2 linked regions of the Spartinivicinus marinus genome follow. The protein of the gene in region 1 interacts with the protein of each later gene in a pairwise test. Links are inferred from orthologs where the notes say so. Each region holds a gene or a part of one and is shown in the gene's direction. Other genes may lie near its edges.

Region 1 (15,020 bases):
GCAAGTAAACACTCGGTAAGTTTACGCTATCGACAAGCGGGTGGGGTTGGGGAGGCATCTATCTGGCAGTTTAGTGGGTTGGCGAAAGGTAATGTTGCCTTAACTAAGCCTATGAGCAATAAAATCAATAGCTGTGGCCAATCTCTTAATTTAAAAGTATCCATAACTGTTGATACAGAGTTTCTAAATCGACTGAGTGTCCCCACAGAGTATCAATCTACGGTTATTCGTTCCTTGGTTTTACCTAAGGTAGAGTTGCAAGACTGTCTGGCAGAATAATAGAGTAAATAGAAAATGCCCTTCTCAAAAAATATATTGGTTTACGCAATTAGTTTATACCCTGTTGTTGGTTTTGCTATTACCCCGGAGTTTGAACGCATTGTTATACCCAGCAGTACCTGGTGCCCAGAGACTAACCCTTTATGTACTTGTAAAGGGGTAGCTGCTGATGCTAATGATGATGGCACAATTGACTTAATATTTAACCAATTTCAAGCAGTTTCAATGAATAGTAATGAAGTAGAAACAAGTTGTTCTATTCAAATCCCACTGATCATTCCTGAAGGCTATCAGGTAAGCTTTAGCCGTTTAGGGATAGAGGGCACCGTTAGCTTAAATGAGGAGGGAGAGGCTGGAGTTATCATTCATCAAAGTATGTCTGATGATGGTATAACCTCCCCCTATTATGCTGTTAGGGGGCGGCAAAATTACTATTATGATTATGGCAGCTTGCAAGATGTTGTTTTCGACTCTTGGGGAGAGCCAATTTATACGAGCTGTGGTAATGAGCGGGTTTATTTAGTTGCAAAAATTAACCTTATAGCTAAAGGGTTAAAAACCGTACTTAATATTGATGAAGGAGCAGCAACGGTTAAATTTAAAATAGATTATCAGCGCTGTCATGCATCTCGCGAATGATTTAAGGAGGGGTAGGTAATTGCACCTATCCCTGTAGGCTTTCTGTAAGTATCTCAGCAGGGTTTGAAACCTGCTTTATGAACCACATCATATTTACTCAACTCCTTTTGTTATACGCGTCATACTAATAAAACCAGGTTGTTTGAATATTGATCAATTCTGGTACCTTATCGGCATTGATTAAGAACTTGAATATCAATTCTCTTTTAGCCAGGGTTTTTACAATGTCGAAAAAAATACTTTCAGTTTCAATTTTATTAAGCGTATTTTCTCTTTCTGCTGTCGCAACGGCTGATAATGTTTCGATTAGTGACCATATTTGGAATGACAAAAATGCCAATGGTATTCAAGAAGATAACGAGCAAGGCATTAATGGTGCTGCGGTTCAGCTGCTAACATGTAAAGGTACTCAGGTAGCTTCTACAGTAACAGCATTAAATGGAAACTATCAGTTTTCTGGTATTAAGCCGGGTAGCTATAAAATACGGTTTGTCTTAAAAAGTGGTAAAGAGTTCACATATAATGGTCCACAGATGAAAGGTGGAATTAATAATAAAGTCATCGTATCTCCTTGGGGGGCTTGCTAATTATATTTGTTTTTTAACGACTTTCCTGGCCGGGTGGTTTGCTTACCACCCTTTAATTCTCGCCAAACTTCAATTATATTTTCTACAAACTCACTTCTCTCTTGCTTCTGCTTCACACTCTAAAGTTTAATAAAGTCTCATTTTATCTTAATAATTAAGTCAGATTAATTTACATTTATTGCCATAAATCTTGCTAAGTAGCGTGATTTAAAGGAATTTTTTGTTGGCCTGAATTTTGCCTATCTAGTGCTTGCTAAAAGCATTGTTCACGTTGCTAAACCTTCTCAGTAAAGTCTGAAAAGAGCAGGGAAGCATCTTGTGAAGTAGGTCAATAATTTTCTCAGGAGTATTACGAAGTGAAAATAACGAAAATAGGGCTAATGACTTGCGCACTTACATTTGTTGGCATGCAGGCTCAGGCTGGTTTAATTAAAATTGATAATCAACATAGCATTGATTCGAATGATTTAGTGGCGTCAGTAAGCTATGGTGGGAAAAACTTTGGTCCAGGTCTGCATCCGGTTGGCGATGCTAATCCTCATACTGGCAGATATACCTTCTGGCCTCATGGCAACGCCATGAACAAAAACCTCACCTTAACTTATGCAAATCCAATTAAAAATAGAGCTGGTAAAGATGGTGCTATTTTTATGTATCGGCCTTCTATTATCTGGGGTGGTACTATTGGTGTAACCATTAATGGCGTTTATAAAGATATTTTTGCTGATAACCTGATTGGCCCTGGAATAAGTACAGCTAATCAACGCCGAGGTGTTTTTGCTGGTTTATTTGACCTTTCTGACTTTAACCTTTCAGTAGGTGAAAGCATTAATAGCATTCAAATTTCAGCTTCCCGTAAAACAATTGGTGCTTATAACGGTCGTTTCATTAACGTTGAAATTGGTAATGGATCTGATGTGCAGTTTGCTGGTGCTGGTGGCCTTCACTATGTTGACCCAGTCAATCCGGTTCCTGTTCCAGGTAGTATTGCACTATTGGGCCTGGGTTTAGGTCTTTCTGCTATGGGTATGAAAAAGCGTAAGCAAAAAGCGTAATTTATTACTCATTACAACCGAATTAAAAAAGGGTATACATCGTATACCCTTTTTTATTGGTTATTTTATTTTAGCAGTGTCTTTTTTATCTTGATGCTAATAATTCTCTAGCTCTTTCAATAGCTGCTTTCACCTGAGCGGGTGCTGTGCCGCCAATATGGTTTCTCACATTCACTGAGCCTTCCAGGGTGAGTACATCGAATACATCCTGCTCAATTGTGTTGGAAAACTGCTGTAGCTCTTCCAAACTCATTTCAGAAAGGTCTTTATTTTGGGCAATGCCATAGGCAACTGCTTTACCTACAACCTCATGGGCATCGCGGAAGGGCATCTGTTTTTTTACTAAATAATCGGCTAAATCAGTGGCAGTGGAAAAACCACGTTTGGCTGCTTCATACATACTTTCTTTATTAGCTTTTATCGCTGGTACCATATCAGCATAAGCACGCAGACAGCCCTTCAGATTATCTACGGTATCAAATAAAGGCTCTTTATCTTCTTGGTTATCTTTGTTGTAAGCTAATGGTTGAGATTTCATTAAAGTGAGTAATGAAATTAAATGGCCGGTGATACGCCCTGTTTTTCCTCTTACCAGCTCAGGTACATCGGGGTTTTTCTTTTGTGGCATGATAGAAGAACCAGTACAAAACCTATCGGGCAACTCAATAAAATTAAATTGGGCTGAAGTCCAGAGAATTAATTCTTCAGAAATACGCGACAAATGAGTCATGATTAAACTGGCCGCTGAACAAAACTCAATGGCAAAATCCCGATCGCTAACAGAATCTAACGAATTTTCACTGGGTTTGCTAAAGCCTAATTGCTGCGCAGTAAACTCACGATCAATCGGGTAGGTAGTGCCCGCTAAGGCTGCAGCGCCAAGTGGTGATATATTCACCCGCTTGCGGCAGTCCTGTAGGCGTTCATAATCACGGCTGAGCATTTCAAACCAAGCCATTAGGTGGTGACCAAAAGTGACGGGTTGGGCGGTTTGTAAATGGGTAAAGCCTGGCATAATGGTCTCAGTTTCTTGCTCAGCCAGATTAGCCAAATTTTGTTGTAGCCGGGTGATTTCCTGGCAGATAACATCAATTTCATCGCGTAAATACAGGCGTATATCGGTAGCGATTTGATCATTACGAGAGCGGCCCGTGTGGAGCTTTTTGCCAGTAATGCCAATGCGGTCAGTTAGGCGTGCTTCAATATTCATATGAATATCTTCCAAGGCCACAGACCACTCAATTTCACCGGCTTCAATGGCTGTTTGAATATCCTGCAAGCCTTGTTGAATATCGGACAACTCTTGATCAGTTAAAATGCCAACCTTATTTAGCATGGCTGCATGGGCCAGGGAGCCGCTGATATCTTGTCGATAAAGTCGCTTGTCAAAATCAATTGATGCAGTAAATTTGGCCACAAATTGATCTGTTGGCTCTGAGAAGCGTCCCCCCCATTGTTGGTTGGCATGATTTGATGATTTATCCGACATTGGTTATCCCCGATTCCCGATTAAAACTAATTGGTGAAAAATAGATTATACAACTATCAGTCTGTCATCGTGCCATAGGTAGTTGTGTCAATATGTATCTGAAGTTACTCCAAGCTAAAAAGTTACGCCTTGTTGATAAGTAGTCGCTTAATCACAGCGTGTACCATTTAACTACTGTCTTTTTGTATTAACAATTAACTGTTAGGACAGTTAGGAGATGTTGATGAGTATATTAAGTGTAAATAGGGGTTCCGTATCGGAAACTCATGATGATGGGAGACTAGCTGTACAGCAAGTACAGCAATCACCCGAAGGAAGCTTATCTGGAAGAACCGTTAAGCTTGATCAGGCTGGTGATGCAAGTAAAAATTTTTTTGAGCGTCTGATGCAGCCACTTCAACAGGCTAAACGAGGACTCGCCTCATTTTTTAGCCAGGCTAAAGCAGTCCTATCTGAAAAGATGACCACACTTTTTAGCCAGGCTCATCCTCACTCAAGTATTAGTATTGGCTCACCAGTCTTACAGGCTAAGAACGATAGCCCTGAGATACTAAAACAAAAAGCCGAATATGCTAAAGAACGGGAAAAAGAGATTACTTTTACAGTAAAAGAATTTGGTAAAGCAGTCGGCCAGTTAAGTTTTGATAGTCATGATGCTCTTGCGAGTGGTAATGGGGCTTTTCGAAAAATGACCACGGCTCTTACAGCGCTGACGGATAGTGATAATGCAAGAATTAAAGATCTAGCAAAAGAAATTCTTGCTATGTCAGTTACAAGTGTTGCTTTTCAGCAATGGGGTGATAAAGGTGCACTACTGAAAGCTGCAGTGATTGAAACCAAGCAATTACCTGAAGCACTTAGTGATGAACAAAAACAAGACATAATTGCAAAAGTGCAGAGTGACTTGCAAAAGGTGGCAGCGAAAGCTGAGTTACTAGATAAGGTTATTCAAGAAGAACAAGAACTTGATAACTTGCGGAATCAGCTTGATCAAGAGATGGTTAAACTAGATGAAGAGATTGAGGCCTTAGATCAAGAGTTGAAGATTCAGGCGCTTGAAAGTCAATATGAATCAGCTGTTATAGAAGATTCCTTTACTGGTAAAAAAATCAATTTGGATCAGGCTACAGGGTTCTATGGCCGCTCTGTAACTGATGACAAGTCAAAAACTCTATTGGATGCAACAAGCTATTTAAGTTCTACAGTCAAATCAAAGAATAAGCTGATGCTGTCACCTGAACAGCAACAAGCTTTAGCGAATAAATTTTTTGAAAACCAGCTGTCTTTTTATGATATTAAAGGGCAAGTAAAAACGACAGCAGATTTACAGTGGTTAAGGACGCTTGCAGTTTCAAGCCCCATTCAACTATTAGGTAATGAACTATTAGGTAATAAACTGTCATCCAAGCAATCCAATCTTGGTGTTATAGCAACAACATTGAAGCATTTCATTAATAATACAGATAAGCTGTGGGCAGAGAAAAATAAAGAAAACCCAGAAGATCAATTTGATGCAGTAAAGCGTAATCAATTTATAGCGAGTGAGTTGGAACAACAGGTGAGCCAACTACCACAGGCTACGATAAGCGCAGCATTCCAAAAAACAACAGGGAATGACAGTGCGCAATGGCGTGGGGTTTTTGACTTTGCAACAGGGAAGTTGAGCTTATCTGATGAGCTAATGGAAACCGAAGCAGGTCAGGTACTTATCTCGTTGCCTACAAAGCTGACGACTACATTGGAAAAGTTAGCCGAAGTCACAGCTCAGCGGCTGGGTAAAGAAGCACCCATTGCTTTGCCTGAGTCCCGCTATATTGGTGGTCTTAGCTCTCTTACTAAGGCTGAGCTTTCTGCCCTTGAAGGCATTGGAATTAAGAAGCGCTATTTAGAAACATAACGGTGGTTTTAAACTAATTATACCTTCATCCTAACCTTTTCTGAGGGTGTCTGAATGAATGGAGTGATAGCCTATTACTCCATTCATTTTTGTTATTTTTGAGCCTGTCCCTCTCTTCTTCGCTATTGTTGGCGACTTAATTCACACAATTGACAAGAAAAGGATCTTATTTATCCACTATCCTTGTGAGTATTTTTATACGTGTTAAAAATAATATAGATAACGATTGGCGGATAGTGTCGTGAAAGCATCTGAAACTGGTGACTGGCTAGATCAAGAGTTCTTTTTGCCAGATCTTTGTACTACCAGAGCAGTATTTATGCTGGTGGTGCTTGCAGAGTTATTTGTACTGATTTTAGTCTTAGCGCTTCCCAGCTCTATGGGCTTTGATTGGAACCATCTGGCATTAACTTCATTCTTTGTTCAATGGGTAGTGCTAGTGAGTGCAGGCTGCCTATGTTGGATCAGGCCTCTGATTTTGGGGGCACCGCTTGGATATGCTTTAGCTGCGTGCTATAGCATTGTTTTACTTGTCACACTGGTATTTTCGCTTGCTGCTGAGTGGGTGATTTACCCGTTCGATTGGAATCAGTTTTGGCCGCAACTAGATACCTGGCATGTTTCAAAAAATCTGTTGGTTGCCCTGATTATTACCAGCCTATTGCTCCGTTATTTTTATGTTCAACAACAGCTACGTAAACAGGAACAAGCTGAACTTCGATCTCGCTTACAAGCCCTACAGGCCAGAATTCACCCTCATTTTCTTTTCAATAGCATGAACAGTATTGCCAGCTTAATTCAGATTTCACCAGAGAAAGCAGAACAAGCTGTTGAAGACTTAGCGGCATTATTACGTGCTTGTTTGGATGAGGTGGCGGCCAAAGTCACTTTGGCTGACGAGTTAGAGATTTGTAAGCAATACTTACGTATAGAGAAGCATCGTTTAGGTGAGCGACTTCAGGTGAAATGGAACCTGGAGGGGGTGCCAGATAGCTTGCCGATTCCTCCTCTTACTCTACAGCCACTGTTAGAGAATGCGGTATATCATGGCATTCAACCGTTAGCTGAAGGAGGAACGATTAGCATTGAAGGTCATTATGATAACCAGCAGCTGACTATTAGTATTCATAACCCAGTTGATGCTGCTTATATTGCTAAGCCAAAAAGTGGCAACCAAATGGCTATCCAAAATATAGAAGCTCGACTTCAGGCGCTTTATGGAAAGCAAGCGTCATTATCAGTCCAACAACAAGAGAAAGTTTTTGTAACCCAGCTAAGTTATCCATGTAGCACTAGTGATCAAGCAGACATTTAGAGGGTGTAATGAAAGTATTGATCGTGGATGATGAGCCACTTGCTCGAGATCGACTAAGACGTATGTTAGAGCAGGTTGATGGCTATAGCCCCCTGGAAGAAGAAGGGCGTAATGGTGTGGACGCAGTGGAAATAGCCCAGCGGCTCAACCCTGATGTAGTACTGATGGATATTCGTATGCCCAATATGAGTGGCCTGGAAGCCGCGCGACATTTATGTGAAATGGAATGCCCTCCCGCTGTTATTTTTTGTACGGCTTATGGCGAATATGCCTTAGATGCATTTGATGTTCAGGCGGTAGGCTATCTGTTAAAACCAGTCAAGCAAAGTGCGCTTGAACAAGCATTAAATAATGCGAAAAAAACTAATCGCTCTCAATTAAATGCCATTAACCAGTTTCGGCCTGGGGAGCAGTCAGAAAAACGAAGCCATATCAGTGCCAAAACTTACAAAGGGGTAGAGTTAATTCCCCTTAATGAAGTCTGCTATTTTATTGCTGATAATAAATACGTAACAGTAAAGCATGCAAAAGGAGAAGTGCTTATTGATGAAACCCTAAAAGATCTTGAAAGAGAATTTGAAGGGGCTTTTGTTAGAATTCATCGTAATGCACTAGTAGCAAAAAATGCCATTGAAGGGATGAACCGAAACGATGAAGGTGGTTATGAAGTGCGTTTAAAAGGGGTTGTTGAGCCATTGCAAATTAGTCGACGTCATGTAGCAGGGTTGCGTAAATTGCTGCAAACACTTTAGCCAATGAATCTGGCAATAGTATACTCTTTGCGAATGATTTTTAAGCTTTGTTACCATCACTCTTCACCCCAGTCATTTAGTTTACTAAACTCCTGGGGCTTCATCGCTCGGTGGCCTCGCCTAAAAACCCTTCGCTGTGAGTACATACCAGTATTTACATCTAGTGAATGGTATAGATGCTAAATTAGGTTTGCTCACTTATCATAAGCATAAGAATTTACTCGATTGTAGCCGGATTTAGATGTGAAAACGTTACGCATAGCAACCCGTAAAAGTGCTTTAGCCCTATGGCAGGCTAATTTCGTCAAACAGCAATTACTTTCCCATCATAGCAACTTAACAGTTGAATTAGTGCCAATGACTAGTCGAGGTGATCAGCTTTTAGACTCACCTCTGGCTAAGGTGGGTGGCAAAGGCTTGTTTGTAAAAGAGCTGGAAAATGCCCTGCTAGCCAATGAGGCTGATATTGCCGTGCACTCTATGAAAGATGTTCCCATGGAGTTTCCTGAAGGGTTGTGTTTACCTGTTATTTGTGAGCGTGAAGACCCTCGTGATGCTTTTGTCTCTAATCAATATACGACTATTGAAGAGTTGCCAGAAGGCGCTGTCGTTGGTACTTCCAGCCTGCGTCGCCAATCACAATTACTTAAGCTACGACCAGACTTAACTATCCAGTTTTTACGCGGCAATGTTAATACTCGGCTCGCCAAGCTCGATGATGGTCAATATGATGCCATTATTTTAGCGGCTGCAGGTCTAAAACGACTAGAGTTTGCTGATCGAATCAGTAGTTTTATAAGCCCTGAACAAAGCCTTCCGGCAGGTGGCCAAGGGGCTGTTGGTATTGAGTGTCGTACAACTGATGAGGCTATTATCAAGCTAATAGCCCCTTTGCATCATGCAGAAACTGCCTTATGTGTCAGTGCTGAACGAGCAATGAATCGTCGGTTAGCAGGTGGTTGCCAAGTGCCTATTGCCTGTTTTGCACAATTGTCAGATCAGCAACTAGCAATGCGTGGATTGGTGGCTGAGCCTGATGGCACGCACTTTATAACCAGCCAGCAAAGTCAACAAGTCTCAGGGGTGGATGATCTGCAAACGGCTGAAAAGCTTGGTGTCGACCTAGCAGAAGATCTGCTCAACCAAGGAGCAGGTGACATCCTCAGTAAACTTTATCAATAAACATGTCGATATTAATTACCAGACCAGAGCCCGAAGCCTCTAAACTAGTAGCTAGTCTTCAGCAGCAGGGACTACAGGCTTGGGCATTACCTATGCTGGAGCGGACTGATTTACCAGAAACGGCTGAAATCAGGCAACTCATTCTGAATGTAGATTTGTTTAAGCAGGTGATTGTCATTAGCCCTTACAGTGCAAAACGCTTGGGGATGCTGATGGATCAATATTGGCCTCAGTGGCCAATTGAAATTCAGTGGTTTGCTATTGGTAACAAAACTGCTGCTACTTTAGCTGAGTGGGATATTGAGGCAAGTTGCTCTGCAGGTGTTGATAGTGAAGCATTATTGACAAGTCCGCAGTTACAGCAGGTGGCTGAAAATAAAATATTGATAGTGAAAGGTAAAGGTGGGCGAGACTTATTAAATCAAGTGCTGCAGCAGCGAGGAGCCCGGGTAACTGAACTGCCACTTTATCAGCGTGTGCCAGCACAATATAACAAAACTGATGTACAACACCTGCTTGCTAGCCATCAGACTGATACCATTGTGGCCACCAGTGGTGAAATTGTTACTCACTTGGCAAGCTTGTTAGATCCACAGTGGCGAAATGAGATGAAGCTAGTTGTACCCAGTGCCAGAGTTGCTGATTTATCTGCAGAACTGGGCTTTAGCCAAGTGATTAATGCTAATGGAGCCAGTGAAGAGGCGATGATAAAAGTGCTCATGTAGCTTATTTGTGCTCACTAGGTCTTGATTGAGCTATTAATCACAGCAGCGATCTTCAGGCAAACGTCAACAAGCACTAGTATGATTATAAAGTTGTCACCATTATTTGAGGTGGCTTACAGAGTGGTATGGCTAATTGCCGTCGTCTGCACTAATTTAGGTTACAAGAGTCTTACATAGGCGGTATTTTCAAACTGTGATTAAGGAGCACCCAAGAATTAACTTGAACTTTTGCCACCAATCCATCCCGCCTGACAGTGTTGCAAAAACTTGACATAGGCCCACTATGCCTTCGTTTTTGCGTCTTGTCAGACGGGCACCTTTGAGTCAAAACTTTTTCAAGTTATTTCTCGGGTGCTCCTAACAAGTGTTTAAGTTTCTTATATTGCTACAAGAGAAATTGTTACAAGAAAAATAGAGATCCTGAACCTGGATGATTCATAAAATCCATAACTTTATGGGTCATCCAGGTTAATTTACATTTACAAGTTGAAAGCATTTGGTATCTAGATAAATGACAAACAACACAAATGGAAATAAACCTACTGACGCGAAATCGTCAGGCAATGCCAAAGAGCAGCTATCCAAGCAAAAAAAGCAGTCAAAACAATCTCAGACGACGCAATCTCAGACGACGGAAAGCAAGTCAGCTGTAACTGAAGAGCAGTCACCAGCTGATTTAAGTAAAGGTGATAGTACTAGTAATAAATATCAGGCAGCTGCAACAACAGAGTCTGAGAAAAAAACAGAGTCTGAGACAAAATCAGCACGGGAACCACTGACACCACTTACTTCTTCTGCATCAGCCCAAGGTGAGGCTGGACAAACGTCAACGAATTCAACCGCTCAGCCTGTGGGTAATAATAACTTAGAGTCAAATACTCAGTCAGCTGCAACAGTAGTCAAGCGGGGGTGGAGTGGTCCAGTAGCCTTAGCGATAAGCCTGGCTGCATTGGTTGGTGTCGGAGGCATTGCTTATCTCGATTACGATGTTCGTTATTTTTTTGATAAAAAGCAGTCGTTTAACCCAGTTGAAGTGAGTCAGGCCGAAGCTGCTAAGGTTGAATCAAAACTTGCAGAATCAGTGAATGCAGCAAGGCAACAGATGAGCAGCCAGGTTGACGAAGTATCTGCTCAATTGACCCAGCAACAACAACAGCTAAGCAGTACAGAACAGAAGCTCAAGCAAGATGTATTGGGAGTAGCAGAAAACATCAGTAATTTACGACGTCAATTTAATCAAATGCAAGGCACAAGTCGGGATGACTGGCAGTTAGCAGAAGTAGAATACATGTTACGTCTGGCTAATCAGCGGCTATTAACTGAAGGTGATATCCGTGGTGTTGAAGCTATTTTAGTTAGTGCAGATGCTATTTTAAGAGGGCTGGATAACTATTCGCTGTATAGTGTTAGAGAGGCGTTAGCAAATGACTTGGCTGCCGTAAGAGCGGTTGAGCAAACAGATGTAGAAGGTACATACTTGAAGATAAGTGCATTGGTGAGTCAAGTAATGGAACTTCCCTTGATGCCTGTTTCGGATTATCAAAAAAGCCAATCGGCGCCTGCTAAAAAAGTAGAACAAGCAGATACCGGCTTTTCTGATAAGGTTTCTGCAAAACTAAAACAAACCTGGAGTAATTTTAGCGATCATTTGCGTATCAATATTAGCCGAGATAAGCCTGTACAAGTCTTGTTAACACCTAAAGAAGAATTGTTTTTACGGCAAAATCTGCGCATGATGTTTGAGCAGGCTCAATTAGCGTTGTTGCAACAAAACCAGCTGATTTATAGTAATAGCTTAGAGAAGGCAGCAAGTTGGCTGAAAGAATATTTTATTTATGAGAGTACTAAAGTCGCTGCTATTAATAAGCAGCTGAAGCAATTAGCTGCGATAAAATTAAATCCCAAATTGCCAGATATATCTGGTTCATTGAAAGCTACCAAACAATACATTGATGAGCTTCATCGTCTACATAAAGGCAAGCTACCGCGTAAGGATGAAGAAGTCGCCAAGTCTAGTCAACAATCCATTAGTGTTAACCTGAGTGGGGAGGCACACTAATGAAGGCTTTTACAAAACTGTTGTTATTATTTATTTTGGCTGGTGCTGTGTCGTTGGGGATAGTACATGACAGTGGTTATGTATTGATTGCCTATGGCGATATGTCTTTTGAAACCAGTGTGTGGATGTTTTTTGCCGTCATTGTATTAGCCGTTATTATTTATAACCTGTTAAAACGAGTTGCTATTACTTCCTTACGCTCCGTTGGTTTTTTAGTGCCAGTCACCTCAGCCAGTAAGCTAAAAAGGGCTAAGCGGTATTCTTCAAAAGGTTTGGATCTGTTGATAAATGGTGAGTGGGAGCAAGCAGGCAGGTTGTTGGGTAAAGCAGCTGATCAAGGTGAAGCGCCATTAATTAATTATCTCACGGCTGCTAGAGCGGCCAATGAAATTGGAGATAGCAATACAGTTATTGAATATCTGCGTAAAGCGGATGATCAGGTACCTAATGGGAAAATTGGTATTGGCATTACCCAGGCGCAAATTCAATTAGCTAATGGTCAATGGGAGCAGGCACTTGCTACCTTGGAAGAGATTCGTCGACACAAACCACGTCATCAATATGTGCTTAAGCTGCTTAAGCAAGTTTATGTCAAGCTGCATGAATGGGAACAGTTGACAGAGCTGCTACCTGACTTGCGTAAACGCCATGTAGTGGATGAAGAAGAGTATCAAGCATTACAACAGCAAGCCTCTATTTGCCAGTTGAATAAAGCTATCGCCAAATGCCAGAGCGTTGGTGACAATGTCAGTAAACGAATTGGTTTGCTAGAAGAGGCGTGGTCTAATGTTCCTCGCAAACTGCGTAAAATACCTGCTGTGTTGGCAGCCTATACCAGGGGATTAATAAAAGTCGGAGCAACAGGTTATGCAGAAAAAGAGCTACGTAAAGCCTTAGAAAGAAATTATGATGCTGAATTGGTCGAGCTTTACGGACTAGCCAAAGGAGAAGACTTAAATGCTCAGCTGACCTTTATTGAGGAGCTTCGCAGTGAATATAGCAAGTACCCTGAGGTAGCTTTGGCGCAGGGCCGGTTGTATTTACACGCAAATCAGCTAGACAAAGCTGAACAGGCATTACGAGAAAGTTTGCAACTTCATAAAACGGAAGCTGCTTATATCGAGTTGAGCAAAGTTTTTGCTAAAAAAGGCCGAGTGGAGGAAAGTACTCAATATTTAGCAGAAGGCTTGGCTTTAGTGGATCAGCGTCGTCAGCTAGTTGCACTATCATCTTAAAGGTCAAAGCTATTATTCATACCACTTGTCTATATTTTCTCGCCTAAATCGCTGCAGGTTACATTTTTAGTGGCCTGTAGCACATGATGGTTATCATTTGTCTATTAGAGTCTGTAATTAATCCCTTGGTTATTTTCTACAGATATAGGGTTATATTGTGGTTGGTAATGGTAACGATATTATCTAGTTTAAACTGTCATAAGTATTATTGTTGACTAGTTGACAATAATTTGTCACATTTTTTCAGAAAATAAATTTAATAATCATAAATAAAATTTCGTTCGCAATGGTTATCGGTGATAAGCATTAGTTACCAACTATTATTATCAATTGATTTTAGAGTACTACTTGAAATTTGCTATTGGTTTTATATGGTTACGGAAAATTAGTTGCATTGCACTATAGTGTATTCTAGAAAGAAGCTTATAAATAATAGATATGCAGGTGGCCCACAGGGATTGGTGAAATAAAGGAGGGAATTACTCAAAGCTTTGAGTATAGCTTAAAAAGCCAGCAAAGTGAGAATGAAAATGAATTATAGACACTTTTTGAAGTTGCTCGTATTATGGCCTTTACTATTTTGCTTGGGTGTAGCCAAAGCAGAAATCAACCCCCGAACCACGATTATCCTGCTTACCGAAAACTATCCTCCTTTTAATATGAGTGTAAATGATAAGAATTTTGCTAGGGAGGATAATATTGATGGGTTATCAACTGATATTGTTAGGGAAATGTTCAAGCGCGCAGGTGTGAAATATAGATTAAGCTTACGCTTTCCTTGGAGTAGAATATATAAACTTACCCAGCAAAAACGAAACTATGGATTATTCTCAACCACTCGAACTGAAGCAAGAGAAGATTTATTTAAATGGGTTGGCCCTCTGGTTGTCAACGAATGGGTGTTTCTTACTTTAAACAATAAACCAATTCGCCTGAGAAACTTAAATGAGGCAAGGAAGTACCGAATAGGTGGCTATAAGGGGGATGCTATTGCAAATCACCTTGAAAATAATGGCTTTAATTTGGTGCTGTCATTTAGAGACAATGAAAACGTGGCGAAATTAGTGGATGGCAGAATTGACCTATGGGCAACTGGTAACCTTTCAGGTCGTTACCTGGCTCAACTGGAAGGTGTTGAGAACCTAAAGAATGTGCTGACTTTTAAATCTACAGAAATGTACCTGGCATTTAATAAAGAAACTTCAGATGAAGTAATTGATGTCTTACAGAATGCATTGGATGAGATGGTGCGAGATGGTACTCACCAAACGCTAACAAATGACTATTTATAATGTATACATAAGAGTTAGCATGTAAAGTGTTGCCAAACAATAAAACTAAACAAATAATTTGTAATTGCATATAAAGCTCCCGTATGGGAGTTTTATACGCTTTCCACGAATGCTTGATATAAATACCTTTCTAATACTTTCCTCCAAATCAGTGACATTTGTTCCAGTTTAGATTCCTTCAAGCTACCTCCAAGGCTGACTAGATACCTATAAGAAATAAAGTTTCTTATAGGAAAGTTAGTTTACTATTTTAATTTTTGTAGCTAAAAGTAAAACTGAATTTTTGCTTTTCAATTAGAAATCAGGCTGTATCATACGCCACGTTAGTTTGTTCAGTTTCAATTGCCAGTAAAAATAGGTAGAGTATTTTGTTATACTCTTCGCTTGTTTAATAAAAAATACAATTATCAGTGTAATTGGGTCAAATTTGAAAGTAAGTTATCACTCAGTTGTTTTATACCATACAAGTACTTCAGTTGGTTTGCATTAGGTGATGGGTAAATGTAGTACTAGG
Region 2 (15,206 bases), 1.6 Mb from region 1 along the record:
GCGGTCTTAGTTAGTAGTGGTTGAATATATTTGATTAGGGAGCATAGCTGATGGCGTCAATCCCCATTTTCCCCCTTAATACCGTACTTTTTCCTAAGTGCAAACTTCCATTACAAATATTTGAACCACGCTATCTAGATATGCTGTCACAAAGCTTAAAAGCAGGGAGTGGTTTTGTTATAGCATTGGCTAAATCTACTCACCAGACAGCCATTATGCCCAAAGTTTATTGTGTAGGGACATTGACGCAAATAGTGGATTTTGGCCAATTACCCAATGGTCTGCTAGGGGTAACTGTAATGGGGCAAGATAAGGTAGTAATTGGCTCCGGCTGGTTGGAAGATAGTGGCTTAATGGTGGCGGAAGTATCTCCTCTACCTATTGAACAATCGATATCATTACCTAAAAAATATCAGTGTTTGGCTGAAGTGTTGGGAGCGTTGCTAGCCCATCCTATAGTGGCTGAGTTGGAAGTATCAAGTAACCTGAGCAATGGTTTGATAGTCGGTTGGCAACTGGCAAACTATTTACCCTTTAGCTTGCAGCAAAAACAGTTGCTGCTGGAGCTCAATAATCCTCTATTGCGGCTAGCACAAATCAGCCATTTATTGGATGACATGGCTCAAGCCGCTGTTTAACTTATTTAAGAAGATAAAGCTGTTGTGCTTCAGGGAAAGTAAACACGACATAAGCAGAGCTTATTAGTAATACACCAGCTAACAACACAAATAAAGCAAAATTTGTATGTAGGCTGGTCTTGTCGTGAGGCGTATAAAAGAACCGAGCTAATGCAGTAATAATAATACTAAGAAGTAATCCAGCTAGAATATCTGTGAACCAATGACTACCTAAATAAACTCGACTAAATCCGACCAAGCAGCCTGGTAATATACCTAGAAAGTAAATCCACCAACGTTTTTTTACAGGTTGTTCAGTCGCAACTAAACAGCTAATAGTTAATGCTAAAGTAGAAAGTAGCGTAGTATGGCCGCTAGGAAAAGAGTAGGGACTTGGCAGTTGTATTAATACATCGGGTCGAGGCCAGGCCAATGATACTTTAAGAGCCCAAGTAATAAGTTGGGCGGCAATCATACAACCACCCACGTATACTGCGGTAGCGCGATATTGGCTAAACCATAGCCAGCATACAGCGAACACAGTAAGCAATAAAATATTCTGAGTGTCACCCAGTAAAGTAATCCCAATGACTGCATTATCAATTAATGGCTGGTGAAGATTAATAAAATAGCTGAGTAAATTCTGATTAATATCATCCCACCAGTCTTGTGTAATAGTGATAAACAGTGAAATGAACAGAATCGTGCAAACCAAACTGGCTAGCAAATCAGCTAAGGGAAAACTATGGCTGACTTGTTGTCGAGGGGAACAAAAGCGTTGCCACCAAGATTTGTAAGCAAAATGTTGTGCAAACCAATGGTAGCCTCGTTGGTCTGCTGTTAGTTGGTGAGTAGTTTGGCTGACTAGCCAGCAGAAAGCGCCTATACCTATAATAATAATGACCAGCCCTAAATAGAAGGAGCGGGGTAATTCAAATGAGGCTTGTAACAATAGCCCAGATACATAGCCCGGCAACAAATACACCGGGGCCCAAGCGACTGCCGAACTAATGTTGATTAATAGGAAGCGGCTGGCAGGCATATTCAAAATACCTGCAACCAGAGGAATTACTGGCCTAATAGGACCAACAAAACGGCCAATTGCAATGCTTTTGCCACCATGCTTGTTGAAGAAGGCTTCGCCACGTTCAATAAATGTAGGGTAGCGATTAAACGGCCAGCGTTGCTTAATTTGCTCATGATAATGATGGCCAGCTAAAAAACTAATGCCATCTCCCAAAACAGCACCTATAAATCCACAACCAAGTACTAGCCAGATATTCATTTCCAGCTTTCCCGCTAAAGCAGCCACACCATAAAGTAAGGCAACTCCTGGAATAACTATCCCAACAATGGCCAGAGATTCAAAAAAGGCAAACAATAGAATAGCAATAGCAAGCCACTGTTGGTTGGCAGATAACCAGTCAAGTAAAGGTTGTACGGCAGAAAGGTCCATAGAGCTTCCGATCTATCAAAGGGAAGCGTTATCTTACCGAAAAACTGGGAGTAGGTGATAGCTTGTTAAAGGTGGGGTATGGCTGTTTTGGGTGCTTTTTCTATTATGCTTCTCAATGGCTTCTGGGCGGTTCTAATAAAAATAAACTAATAAAAGACTTTCTGTTTGTACCACCGTTCGCTTTTTATACTTTTGTCGAAAATCTAATTTTTTAATCGTCAAATCTTTTTGTAGGTGTTAAAAAGTGTTGTATCGGCAATTTACTGATTGTTGATACTGCTGGTTTTATTTGATACTTAAATTATAAAAATTGAAAGAGATAGACTGGTGAGTACTTATTTTAAATAAAATCAGTGTTGGCTAGTCATATAATTTTATGTGTATACATGAAATTAGGACATTAAAAAAATAATAAAATGGAGGGATTCCATGAAGAAAACACTGCTCCCTATTATGCTAAGCATTATAGGAGTTTCTGGGAGTGCGCTGGCTAACGACTGGCTTGTTTCCGACTCTGATGAAGGCTGGTCTTGTGAATATCGTGCAAATAATACCCCTTGGCGTTTAATGCGTTGTGTAACAGCAAATGGTGTTATGCAGCATTTAAATGTATTGCAGGCAATCGCCGATGCTAATAATGGTACTCGGGTCGCTGGCTCCAATGGCTATACCCAGTCAGTGCAGTATATTGCTCATAAAATGTCAGCTGCTGGTTATAAAGTTGAACTGAATCCTTTTTCTTTCCGACAGTTTAAAAAACTAGGGCCTGCTACGTTGAAGCAAACCTCACCTAGAGGCGATGTTTATGAGGAAGATAAGGATTTCAGGGTTATGTCCCATAGTGATGGAGGCGATGAAACTGCATTGGTGACAGCTGTGGATCTTGATTTAGGGCCAGATAACAAGTCAAGCAGTGGTTGTGAGGCTGATGATTTTGTAGGGTTTCCTCAAGGCCATATTGCGTTAATTCAGCGGGGAAGTTGCTCTTTTCAACAAAAAGCTGAAAATGCCGCTAATGCAGGTGCTGTTGGCGCGATCATATTTAACCAGGGTAATACTGATGACCGAAAAGGTTTGATGAGTGGTACATTGTCATCTGACTATAGCGGAGGTATCCCCGTCTTTTTTGCTACCTACGACAATGGTGTGAGCTGGGCTGACACGGCTGGACTAAACCTGAATATGTCAGTCAAAGTCGACCGCACTGAAACCACTACTTACAACGTCATTGCTGAGAGCCGTTTAGGCAATCCAAATAATGTCGTGATGGTTGGCGCTCATTTAGACTCTGTTGATGATGGGCCTGGTATTAATGACAACGGCTCTGGCAGTGCAGCAGTATTAGAAGTGGCGTTAAAAATGAAGCGGGTAATGCCGAAGAACAAACTGCGGTTTGCCTGGTGGGGAGCTGAAGAGTTTGGTTTAGTTGGTTCTACCAAGTATGTTGAGTCTTTATCTGATGCTGAAAAAGATAAGATAGCCCTCTATCTTAACTTCGATATGGTTGGCTCGACTAACTATAAGCTGGGTGTATATGATGGCGATGGCTCAGAGTTTGGACTGAAAGGTCCGAAAGGGTCGGATGCGATAGAAGCCTTATTTAACTTGTACTTCAATATGCAGGGCACTCAAAGTACGCCTTCAGAAATCAGCTTCCGCTCTGATTATGCTGCTTTCTTTAATGAAGGCATCCCATTTGGAGGCTTGTTTACTGGAGCAGAAGGGATTAAAACTGAAGCCCAGGCTAAACTGTATGGTGGTAAAGCCGGTGAGCCTTTTGACCCATGCTACCATGCTGCCTGTGATACCACTGATAACATCAGCAAAGCGGCTTTAGAAATTAATGCGGATGCTATCGGCTTATCTACTTTGTGGTATGCCTTCTCTACAGAGTCTGTTAATGGAGGGGAAGCAACTTCAGAAGATCAGCCTGAACGAGCTCTTCGCCGTTCACTGGCTGACGAAGCGGCTAAGCCTAAACTTGAACCAGAGCGACTGGGTCATATGTGGTTAAAGTAGCGTAACAATTTTTTTTCGATAAAGAACAAAGCCAGGTATAGCCTGGCTTTTGTGTTTATAGCAAGTGGGTATAGAAAAGGAGTGAAACAATATTGGTTGAATTTTGATCGTATAGTTATGTGAGGGCTTATTAACAATCAATATTCATTGGTAACTCAATGTTTCATTTCTCACGAGCCATAGTCATCATTACCTCTCTAGTGATTGGCTGGGCACTTTCCTTACCAGGTTATGCTTTTCGATGCAAAACCAAGCTGGTGGTAGAAGGCTATACAACAGGACAAGTGATTAACCGCTGTGGTAAGCCTGCTATTCGAGAGGAAATCGTGGTTGAGTATATTCGCCGCTATCATGATGGCTATGAAGCCTCAAACTATGTAACAAAAGAGTTCTGGGTATATGGTGCAAGTTCTAGCCGATTTATTCGCATTTTGACATTTGAAGATGATGAGCTAGTAAAAATTGAAACAGGTGGCTATGGCGGCCATATTGCCAAACGAATCAATTGTTTAGAGCCAAAGGGGGCGATTGAGCAAGGTGATAACATAGCTTTGGTAGCTTATCTGTGTGGTGAGCCTACTAGAGCCAGGCTGATTGGTCGGATTAAAGGCCGCTACTTTTACCGAGGGTATAACTTTTCCAATCAAATTATTGAAGAGTGGGACTATTTTCAAAGGGGCTCTAATCGTAAGCGTGTCTATCGTTTTAGAGATGGTATTTTGGATTCAATCCGAGAAGACGACTTGTACTAAGGGGGTTAACTGCTGCTAATCTTAATTTATAGACATTCATAAAAGAGGTGCTATAACGCCAATTGTTGAATTATCCTAACAAATTATGTGCAGAAGACTGGAAGCTGGCTATAATCGTGCGCTTGAATTTATACCATAACAACTTTAGGATAGCTGTATGGATGTGAAAGCGTATATGGCAGATGTAGGCCAGCGAGCTCGCCAAGCTTCAAAAGTAATAGCCAAAGCCCCCACACAGCAAAAAAATGCCGCATTAACTCATATTGCGGAAGCGTTGAGCGCTTCTCACTCATCATTACTTACTGCAAATCAGCAAGACTTAGTCCAAGGCCAGCAGAAAGGGTTGGATGCAGCACTGCTTGACCGTCTAGAGCTAACGCCCATACGAATTGAAGCAATGATTGATGGTTTAAATCAAGTAGCCAGTTTGCCAGACCCTGTTGGTGAAATTGCTGATCTCAAGTATTTGCCCAGTGGTATTCAACTAGGCAAAATGCGCGTTCCACTTGGAGTGATTGGGATCATTTATGAGTCACGGCCTAATGTCACCATTGATGCAGCTAGCTTATGCCTAAAGTCCGGTAATGCCACCATTTTAAGAGGGGGCTCAGAAGCCTTTCACTCAAACCAGGCCATTGCCCAGTGTATCCAGCAGGGTCTTGAAAAAGCGGGTCTGCCTTCCGGTAGTGTGCAGGTAGTTGAAACTGTTGACCGTGCGATAGTGGGTGAAATGATCACCATGCCTGAATATGTTGATGTTATCGTACCCCGTGGCGGTAAAGGGTTGATAGCGCGAATTAGTAGTGATGCCTCCGTTCCAGTGATAAAACACCTGGATGGGGTTTGTCATGTTTATATAGATAGTGAAGCAGACCCAGAAAAAGCAATTTCAATAGCAATTAATGCGAAAACTCGCCGTTATGGTGTTTGTAATGCAATGGAAACATTGTTAATAAATGAACAGCAAGCAACAAGCTTGTTGCCAAAACTAGCAGATATGTATCTTGCCAAAGGGGTTGAGCTAAGAGGCTGTGATCGCGCCTTGTCAATAGTAGCTGGTATGAACCCTGCTAGTGAAGAAGACTGGTATACCGAATACCTCGCGCCAACATTATCAGTGAAAGTAGTGGCTGATATGGCGGAAGCTATTGAGCATATTAATCACTATGGCTCCCATCATACGGATGCCATCGTGACAGAAAATTATACAAAAGCGAGAGCTTTTTTAACCGAGGTTGATTCTAGCTCCGTCATGGTTAATGCCTCAACTGGTTTTGCTGATGGCTTTGAATATGGCCTTGGCGCTGAAATTGGTATTTCTACAGATAAGATTCATGCGAGAGGGCCTGTAGGTCTTGAGGGCTTAACCTCGCAAAAATATGTGGTGCTGGGGGATGGGCACATTCGTCAGTAACACTTGCCAGCTTAGCTGGCGTTATGTTTGGTAAAGAAAGAGGACTAACAAAACCTATATGTATTCTGAACAACTTAAGCAGCTTGTTGTTGATACCCTTGAAGATATGAAAGGGAATGACATAACTTGCCTCGATGTGAAAGGTATGACCAGCGTTACCGATCATATGATTATTGTCAGTGGAACCTCCAACCGCCATATCAAATCCCTTGCTGATTCAGTGATTGAAAAAGCCAAAGAGAATGGTGTTCGCCCATTAGGTGTTGAAGGACAGGATTCTGCTGAGTGGGTGCTGGTCGACTTGGGTGATGTTGTAACTCATATTATGTTGCCTGCTACTCGTCAATTTTATGACCTGGAGCGGCTATGGGAAACCTCTACTGCTAGCTTAGAGCATCAGCACTAGTAAAAAGGTTTTCTGATATGCGAGTTCGCTTAATTGCTGTGGGCACTAAAATGCCTGCATGGGTTGTTGCTGGTTATAATGAGTATGCCAAGCGACTGCCTTCTGATTGTAAGCTGGAAAGTTGTGAAATTCCTTTAGCAAAACGTACCAAAGGCAGCGACTTGAAGCGGGCTCAAAAAAAAGAGGGGGAGCAGATGCTCTCCGCTATTGCCTCAAGTGACAGAGTGATAGCGTTAGATCTTACTGGTAAGCCCTGGTCTACAGAGCAGCTTGCTGACCAGTTGTCTGGTTGGCGGTTAGATGGACGTAATGTGTCTTTATTAGTGGGTGGGCCGGAAGGTCTGGCGCCAGAGTGTTTAGCTAGAGCTGAACAAAAGTGGTGCCTTTCTCCTTTAACGCTTCCTCATCCGCTGGTTCGAGTATTGGTAGCTGAACAGCTGTATCGTGCTTGGAGTATTCTCCAGAACCACCCTTATCACCGTTAAGCAAAGCAAGTATTAGTGATGAGCAATGAATGACCGGGATACTCTGAAGGACCATAGGCGAGAAGTTAAAATCTTTAAAAACCGGATTGTTCTTGCTGCATTTTGTCTGGTGCTATTAACCGGGCTACTACTATCAAGATTATTTGTTCTACAAGTTGTTCAATATAAAGAGTTATCAACTAAGTCAGATGAAAATCGGATTCATTTAAAGCCAATCCCACCAACCCGAGGCTTGATCTACGACACTCATGGCATATTGCTGGCGGATAATAAGCCAAGCTTTAACCTGTCTTTAATTAAAGAGCGCATCAAAGATTTAGATGCTACGGTGCGTGACCTGGCTACACTAATAAACATTTCAGAAGAAGAAATTCAGGGTTTTTATAAACGCTTACGTAAAAGGCGTGCTCCCTATGAGCCAGTGCCACTAAAGCATGGTTTAACAGAAGAAGAAATAGCCATTATCTCTGTGAATGAACAGCGTTTCACTGGTGTTGAGATCGAAGCCCAGCTGGTTCGCTTTTATCCACAAGCAGAACCTTTTGCTCATGCAGTTGGTTATGTAGGAAAAATTAATGAAAGAGAGTTAAAGCAGCTTGATCCTCAAAAATATAGCGGAATGCGTTCAATTGGAAAAATCGGTGTTGAACGTTTTTATGAAGAGGATCTGCTTGGTCAGGTGGGCTATCAGGAAGTTGAAACAAACGCTAGAGGCCGTGTATTAAGAGTTTTAAACCAGCAGGATCCCCAGCCAGGGGTTAATTTAACTCTGTATTTAGATAGCTATTTACAACAAGTTTCGTATGAGGCGTTGGCTGGTAAGCGTGGAGCTATTGTAGCAATTGAGCCTAAAACAGGTGGGATACTCGCTATGGTTAGTCAGCCCGCTTACGACCCTAATTTATTTGTTTCTGGTATTCCTTATAAAACGTATAGTGCTTTAAGAGACCACCCAGATCGTCCTTTATATAATCGTGCATCGTTAGGAGAATATCCTCCAGCTTCAACTATAAAGCCAATGCTGGCACTAGCTGCTTTAGACTTGGGTGTAAGGGAACCCAGCTATAAAATTTTTGATCCTGGTTACTATAAACTGCCCAATAAGCCTCGTTTATACCGAAACTGGAAGCGAGGAGGTCATGGCTGGGTGAATTTGGAGCGAGCAGTTTATGTATCTAATGATACTTATTTTTATGACTTAGCTTTAAATATGGGGATTGATGATTTACATGATTATTTAACTAAGTTTGGTTTAGGTATACGTACAGCAATGGATGTTGCTGAGCAGCGGCCGGGGTTGATACCGTCTCGTGAGTGGAAAGAGGGTGTTAAAGGAGTGCCTTGGTTCCCTGGAGAAACCTTAATTAGTGGAATTGGCCAAGGCTATATGCTATCCACACCACTACAACTAGCAACGGCAACAGCTGTGATAGCTAATAGAGGTAAGTGGATTCAACCCAAACTACTTAAGTCCGCTTCTGGAGAAATAAAACGAGAGTTACCTACCGCTCCAAAATCAATAGAGGTGTCTAACCCAGCTTACTGGGATTTCGTTAATGAGTCCATGCGTAAAGTAGTTCATGATCCCCGTGGTACTGCTAATTACCGAATAGGCAAAGACTTACAATACACCATGGCAGGAAAAACAGGGACAGCACAAGTGGTTGGGATTAAACAAAATGAGCGTTATGATGCGAAAAAACTAAAAAAAATCCACCATGATCACGGTTTATTTATAGCATTTGCACCGATTGAAAATCCACAAATAGCGATAGCGGTTATTGTCGAAAATGGAGGCGGGGGAAGTTCTGCTGCAGCACCTGTTGCTCGTAAAGTGCTAGATGCTTATTTGTTACCCAAGTTGGCAGAGCAGCGATTAGCGGTGAGTAAGCCTGAATGAGTCCAGAATATGTAAGACAACTGTCCTCTGTTACCCATGGGCAGCTAAGCAAGCCTCCGGGGTTTTGGTTTAAGCTCCACCTTGATCCAATTTTACTGGGTGCTCTGTTATTGTTAACAGCGGGGGGCTTATTCATTTTATTTAGTGCCAGTGGTCAAAGCGAATCTATTATGACCAGGCAATCGATTTATCTTGCTATTGGTTTTGTGGTGATGGCTTTGTTTGCCCAAGTGCCCCCTCGTATTTTTTGTCGCTGGGCTCCTTGGGTATACCTAATCGGCTTAGCACTGCTTGTTGCAGTACTGTTGTTTGGCACAGGTGCAAAAGGTGCTCAGCGCTGGATTGCCGTACCGGGTATGTCCAGTGTGCGGTTCCAGCCTTCTGAAATTATGAAGCTGGTCATGCCAATTGTGGTTGCTTGGTTTCTATCAAAACATATCGTTCCTCCTTCATTTAGAGCTGTTATAGGTACATTGCTGTTGGTAGCCATTCCAGTAGGCTTAATTGCGAAGCAGCCAGACCTGGGAACATCGTTGTTAGTAGCAGCGGCAGGTTTTTTTGTGTTGCTACTCGCAGGCTTGCGCTGGCGCTTTATTTTTGGAGCTGTAATGCTTGCTGTACCTGCTGTTTATGTGATGTGGCATTTTGTCATGCGAGAGTATCAAAAGCAGCGAGTGTTAACTTTTTTAGAGCCTGAAAAAGATCCCTGGGGAGCTGGTTGGAACATTATTCAGTCAAAAGTAGCCATCGGCTCAGGTGGAATACATGGAAAAGGCTGGTTAGCAGGTACCCAATCGCATCTTGATTTTCTCCCTGAGAGCCACACAGACTTTATTATTGCTGTATTAGCGGAAGAGTTTGGGCTAATTGGCGTTGTGCTATTGTTGTGTATTTATGCTGTTATTATTACACGTGGACTTATTATTTCTGCTAAAGCACAAACACTGTTTGGCAAACTGTTAGCAGGTAGTGTGACTCTCACTTTTTTTGTATACATTTTCGTAAATATTGGGATGGTTAGCGGATTGCTGCCAGTGGTTGGTGTACCATTACCATTAGTGAGTAGGGGGGGGACCTCAATAGTTACTCTGATGGCAGGTTTTGGTATTTTAATGTCAATTCACACTCATCGAACACTGCTAGGCCGGACCACATAGTGCTTATTAAGCACTAGAAATAAATTGCTAGTACTAGAATAAAATAGTAAATCGCGTCTCCTAAACTATAAGGCAGTTAAAGTAACAAGTTTGCTTATACAGTTTACAGTTATAGCCTAACAAGCAAGTATTGTTGTTTGAAAATAGTTATTTAAACATAGCTGCTTGAAAAAGGTTGTTTAAAAAATAAACCAGCTGAGCTTTTTGTTGTTTTTGCTGTCATAAGAAACAGTATTTTTCAGTTGAGCTATCAGCTTAGTTCTTACAAGATTGATTGAGTTGAGTGGTATGGTTTTGGTAAAAAAAGCAATTTTAATGGTTACTCTTCCCCTTTTATCATTAGGGGCAATGGCTAAGCAGACAACATCCACTGCTTTTGATAAGCAAGTGGTTGAACACTTTGTTGCTGAAATGGAAGCTAAACACCAGTTCAGCCGAAACACACTGGAAACCTTGTTTGCCAAGGTTGAAAGAAAGCAGTCAATACTCGATGCAATGAGTCGCCCAGCAGAAAAAACCAAAACCTGGGGTGAGTATCGAGAAATCTTTTTAACCAATAAACGAATTAAAGGTGGTGTGGAGTTCTGGCAAAAGAACCAGCAGGCACTAACTAGAGCTGAGCAACAATATGGTATTCCAGCAGAGATTATTGTAGCGATTATTGGCGTAGAAACTTTTTATGGTCGTCAGTCAGGCCGTTTCAGGGTAATGGATGCATTATCAACACTGGGTTTTGAGCACCCGAAGCGAGGGCCGTTTTTTCGCAAGGAGCTTGTAAATTTTTTACTGATGAGTCGTGAACAAGGCATAGATCCTTTAGCACTCAAAGGTTCTTATGCTGGAGCCATGGGTTATCCGCAATTTATTCCCAGCAGTTTTAGAAAGTTTGCAATTGATTTTAACAATGATAAGAAAGTTGATATTTGGAAAAACTCTACAGACGCGATTGGTAGTGTAGCTAATTACTTTAAATCTCATGGCTGGGAAACAGGTAAACCTGTACTGGCAACGGCAAAAGTATCAGGGAAAAGCTACCGGCAAGCATTACAACCAAAACTAGAGCCACAAAAAACAATAAGTCAGATTAAGTCTCTGGGCTGGGAGTTTGCCACACCTGTTGTAGATAAAACAAAAGCAAGAGCTATAGAGTTAACTGGAAAACAAGGTGTAGAGCATTGGGTAACACTACCCAACTTCTATGTTATAACTCGATATAACCACAGTACATTATATGCAATGGCTGTTTACCAATTAGGGCAAGCAATTAAAACTGAGCGATTAGCGTTAAATCAATCAAACTCTAAAGGGTGAGTTATACTTAAAACTGTAGTGGTTTTTTGTTGATAACTGACTTTAAGCAAGGTAAATGGCGGCATGTTTAACTTGAAAAAAAACTCTTGGTTTTTTTCTGTACTGAGTATTTTTGTCTTATGGCTGGCAGGCTGTACTTTTAATCCTTCTATTGAAAAGGATGGAGCACCTAAAGGCGACTTTGATGCTGCGAGGGTTCCTGATGCAGTACCTCGCCCACATTATGGAAAAACTAAGAGCCGCCCTTATAAAGTGCTTGGAGTGACTTATAACCCGTTAAAGTCAGCTACTGGTTATACAGCTGAAGGCGTAGCATCTTGGTATGGCACTAAATTCCATGGTAAAAAAACGGCTTTAGGTGAGACATACAATATGTATGGTATGTCAGCTGCCCACCGTACGTTGCCACTGCCCTCCTATGCTAAAGTAACTAACCTGGATAATGGTAAATCAGTTGTTGTGAGGGTAAATGATAGAGGGCCTTTTGTTAAAGATCGCTTGATAGACTTGTCTTATGCTGCTGCCAAGAAGCTGGACTACCAAAAGAATGGTACGGCCAGAGTTAAAGTTGAGGGCATTGTTCCACCACAGTATCAAGCCAAAAAAACCACCCAAACGGCGCCGGCAAAAAGCTTATTGAATGACTATACCAAAAATAAAAGGATGTATTTGCAGGTAGCTGCGTTTAGTCAGCTAGAGTCAGCTCAGGCATTAAAGCAACGTTTGCATACCTTAACTAAGCTACCGGTTACGGTATTATACGCCCCTTCTGCTGCTCACCCTTTACATAGAGTTCGAATTGGCCCAATCTCAGATGCTGAACAGCTTGAGCAATTAAGATTAAGGATTGCTAATGCCAAGTTGGGAAGCCCGCATGTAGTGCTCGAATAGATTTTAATTTGTATGCTATCACTAAGGACGATATGATGAGTAAACAGAAATTTACCATACTTTCTAACTAGGCTATTGTAAGCATTATTTCTTATTAACGGGCCTGAATGGTTTTTATTGGGGACATTAAGTCAGCGAGCTTGATTTTCGCTTATTATGAAATACTTCAAATTTTTTTCAGTGAAACTTACTTCTTTTGTTTTACTTATTAGTTTGCTAGGTGCTAACCAAGCACTGGCTGTAATTCCTTCGCCGCCCAAACTAGCAGCAAAAAGTTATCTGTTAATCGATGCAGATACTGGCGAAGTGTTGGTGGAAGAAAATGCTGATGAAAAGCTACCACCTGCCAGTTTAACTAAAATGATGACAGCTTATATAGCTGAGGCAGAAATTGCTTCAGGTAACTTGCAGTTAAATGAAACTGTTACAGTTAGTGAAAAAGCTTGGCAGATGAAAGGCTCCTTGATGTTTATTGAGGTAGGGGAGCAAGTCTCAATCGAAAACCTGCTAAAAGGAATTATTATTGTATCTGGTAATGATGCCAGTGTAGCAATGGCAGAGCATATTGCAGGTAGTGAAGAGTCGTTTGCGGATGTAATGAATGCTACTGCGGCCAAACTGGGGATGGCTAATACCCATTTTGTTAATGCAACTGGCTGGCCAGCAGAGAATCACTATACGACAGCAAGAGACCTAGCCAAGCTGGCAAAAGCTATTGTTTACGACTACCCAGAGCGGTATGGTGTTTATTCTGAAAAGTATTTTCAGTATGGGGTTGATAAACGTACAGGAAAGCCTTTAAAGCGCCAAGCCAACCGTAATGCACTATTATGGCGAGACTCAGCAGTTGATGGGCTGAAAACTGGTTATACCAAAGAGGCTGGTTACTGTCTGGTTACTTCGGCTAAAAAAGAAAATCAGCGGCTTATTTCAGTGGTAATGGGAACCAAAAGCTCAAAAGCACGGGCAGCAGAAAGTCAAAAGCTGCTGACGTATGGGTTCCGCTTTTTTGAAAATGTAAAAGTTAAGTCAGCAGGGGCTTCACTAGAAAAAGTCTCTGTCTGGAAAGGTGATGCCAATCGTGTATCAGTCGGTGTTGCTGAAGATTTAGTGGTGACAATCCCAAGAGGGGAGTCGAAAGCGCTAAAGGCTGAAATGGAAGTTAACGCTGTAATTGAAGCACCACTTGAACAAGGTCAGCCACTTGGGGCAGTAAAGATTTCTTTAAATGACCAGCTTATCAGAGAAGTGCCTTTAGTTGCTTTGGAGTCAGTAGCAGAGGCTGGTTTTTTCAAGAAACTGTGGGATCAACTACGACTGTTTTTTTTCCAGCTATTCACGGATTAGCCCTTCCTCCTCCTTGCCCAGGCCCTCTTAATGAGGGCCTGTTTCGTATATGGCCATACTAAAGTTAACTCAAATCAGTTTCTTGCTTTGCTTTAGTGATGAGTGCTTGTGCTTTAGGTAAAAAAATTTACAATAGGAAACAAAGTTTATTATTGTGAATAAAAAGCTTCTTAAGTAAGCACTAACGCTGGCTAATAAGATTTCTTGACTGGCTAGACGGATGTATAATAGGCAGATTATCTGCACTAACTAATAGCCTTAGCGGGACAATAGTTTGAAGAAACCCTTGTCCGCTAACTTTTACGACAGTCTCATAGCGAGAGAGCATTGCTGGTTGATATATGACTGAACAAGATAAAAGTCAGACACCTCCTAAAATAGAGTTTCCATGCGATTACCCAATTAAAGTAATGGGTGTAGCAACTACTGACTTTGAGCAGTTTGTTATTGATGTTATGAAAAAACATGACCCTAGTTTCAGTGGCAAAGCAGCCATTCGTGATAGTCGCAAGGGTAAATACCAGGCTGTTAATGTCACGATTACTGCGACTGGGGAAGACCAGCTAAAAGCTATATTTGAAGAGCTAAAAGCCAGTGGTCGCGTGGCGATGGTGCTATAGACAAGAGGCATTTATGAAAGCACCAGCAGATCAGCCGCTTATTTTTCGCTATCTCAGTCAGCAGTCATACTCTGATGTGTTTCAACTGATGAAACAGTTTACAGAGAGTAGGCAGCCTGAAACAGCTGATGAAGTTTGGTTGCTAGAGCATGACCCCGTTTTTACTCAGGGTCAGGCTGGTAAAACAGAGCATGTGCTACTGCCAGGAAATATCCCTGTTGTTCAGGCCGATCGTGGTGGTCAAGTGACTTATCATGGTCCAGGCCAGTTGCTAGGTTATCTACTACTGAACTTAAAACGGCTGGGCTGTGGGGTGAGAGAGTTAGTTACACTAATTGAGCAAACATTAATTGATACATTGGCTCAGTTTAATCTTGAGGCTGCTGCCAAGCCTGATGCACCTGGTGTTTATGTTAATGGTGCGAAAATAGCTTCTCTGGGTCTGAGGGTAAGACGAGGCTGTTCATATCATGGCTTTGCCTTAAATGTGAATATGGATTTAGAGCCATTTGCTCGTATTAATCCTTGTGGTTATGCAGGTATGAAAATGGCTGATATGGCAGGGTTGTTAACCAGGCCAAAGCTCACCCTTGGTGAGGTGAGTGCTATTATCCAGCAAGGCCTGCAACAACGGCTGGGGTACACAAGGGTGGTGACTCATGGTAGTACTGCTCAAACTGAAACAAATACAGATTGGGATTAGCAAATGACAGATATGCAACCAATGCCGCCTGCTAAGAAAAAGCCAGTACGTGTTGAGCGTGGAGTAAAGTTACGTGGTGCTGAAAAAGTTGCCCGTATACCTGTAAAAGTAATCCCAACTGAAAAAGA

Evidence for each region.
Region 2: the proteins of OQE68_RS14540 (region 1) and OQE68_RS07265 interact in binary tests that used the Escherichia coli proteins (3 or more experiments, as listed by UniProt). The link is inferred for Spartinivicinus marinus from one-to-one orthologs.

Annotation. Positions count from the first base shown.
Region 1 is NZ_JAPJZK010000001.1:3,218,108-3,233,127, forward strand. What follows is about bases 6,144-9,141. They hold OQE68_RS14540 (LytR/AlgR family response regulator transcription factor), read left to right. Parts: upstream 6,144-7,269; coding sequence 7,270-8,013; downstream 8,014-9,141. Other genes in these bases: OQE68_RS14535 (sensor histidine kinase), read left to right, coding at 6,188-7,261; hemC (hydroxymethylbilane synthase), read left to right, coding at 8,257-9,141. In the rest of the region: OQE68_RS14505 (hypothetical protein), read left to right, coding at 1-279; OQE68_RS14510 (DUF4360 domain-containing protein), read left to right, coding at 295-918; OQE68_RS14515 (SdrD B-like domain-containing protein), read left to right, coding at 1,143-1,505; OQE68_RS30860 (PEP-CTERM sorting domain-containing protein), read left to right, coding at 1,862-2,560; argH (argininosuccinate lyase), read right to left, coding at 2,646-4,049; OQE68_RS14530 (hypothetical protein), read left to right, coding at 4,273-5,946; more of hemC, read left to right, coding at 9,142-9,195; OQE68_RS14550 (uroporphyrinogen-III synthase), read left to right, coding at 9,198-9,920; OQE68_RS14555 (uroporphyrinogen-III C-methyltransferase), read left to right, coding at 10,432-11,979; OQE68_RS14560 (heme biosynthesis HemY N-terminal domain-containing protein), read left to right, coding at 11,979-13,214; OQE68_RS14565 (substrate-binding periplasmic protein), read left to right, coding at 13,745-14,506. UniProt on the Escherichia coli protein: Member of the two-component regulatory system BtsS/BtsR, which is part of a nutrient-sensing regulatory network composed of BtsS/BtsR, the low-affinity pyruvate signaling system YpdA/YpdB and their respective target proteins, BtsT and YhjX.
Region 2 is NZ_JAPJZK010000001.1:1,567,466-1,582,671, reverse strand. Bases 4,272-7,129 are described here. They hold OQE68_RS07265 (glutamate-5-semialdehyde dehydrogenase), read left to right. Parts: upstream 4,272-5,001; coding sequence 5,002-6,258; downstream 6,259-7,129. Other genes in these bases: rlmH (23S rRNA (pseudouridine(1915)-N(3))-methyltransferase RlmH), read left to right, coding at 6,682-7,129; rsfS (ribosome silencing factor), read left to right, coding at 6,317-6,664; OQE68_RS07270 (DUF2845 domain-containing protein), read left to right, coding at 4,272-4,844. Outside these bases: OQE68_RS07285 (LON peptidase substrate-binding domain-containing protein), read left to right, coding at 51-638; OQE68_RS07280 (bifunctional DedA family/phosphatase PAP2 family protein), read right to left, coding at 640-2,073; OQE68_RS07275 (M28 family metallopeptidase), read left to right, coding at 2,503-4,092; more of OQE68_RS07270, read left to right, coding at 4,251-4,271; more of rlmH, read left to right, coding at 7,130-7,149; mrdA (penicillin-binding protein 2), read left to right, coding at 7,175-9,049; rod shape-determining protein RodA, read left to right, coding at 9,046-10,206; mltB (lytic murein transglycosylase B), read left to right, coding at 10,495-11,517; OQE68_RS07235 (septal ring lytic transglycosylase RlpA family protein), read left to right, coding at 11,581-12,408; OQE68_RS07230 (D-alanyl-D-alanine carboxypeptidase family protein), read left to right, coding at 12,589-13,755; OQE68_RS07225 (HP0495 family protein), read left to right, coding at 14,097-14,375; lipoyl(octanoyl) transferase LipB, read left to right, coding at 14,389-15,078; lipA (lipoyl synthase), read left to right, coding at 15,082-15,206. UniProt on the Escherichia coli protein: Catalyzes the NADPH-dependent reduction of L-glutamate 5-phosphate into L-glutamate 5-semialdehyde and phosphate. The product spontaneously undergoes cyclization to form 1-pyrroline-5-carboxylate.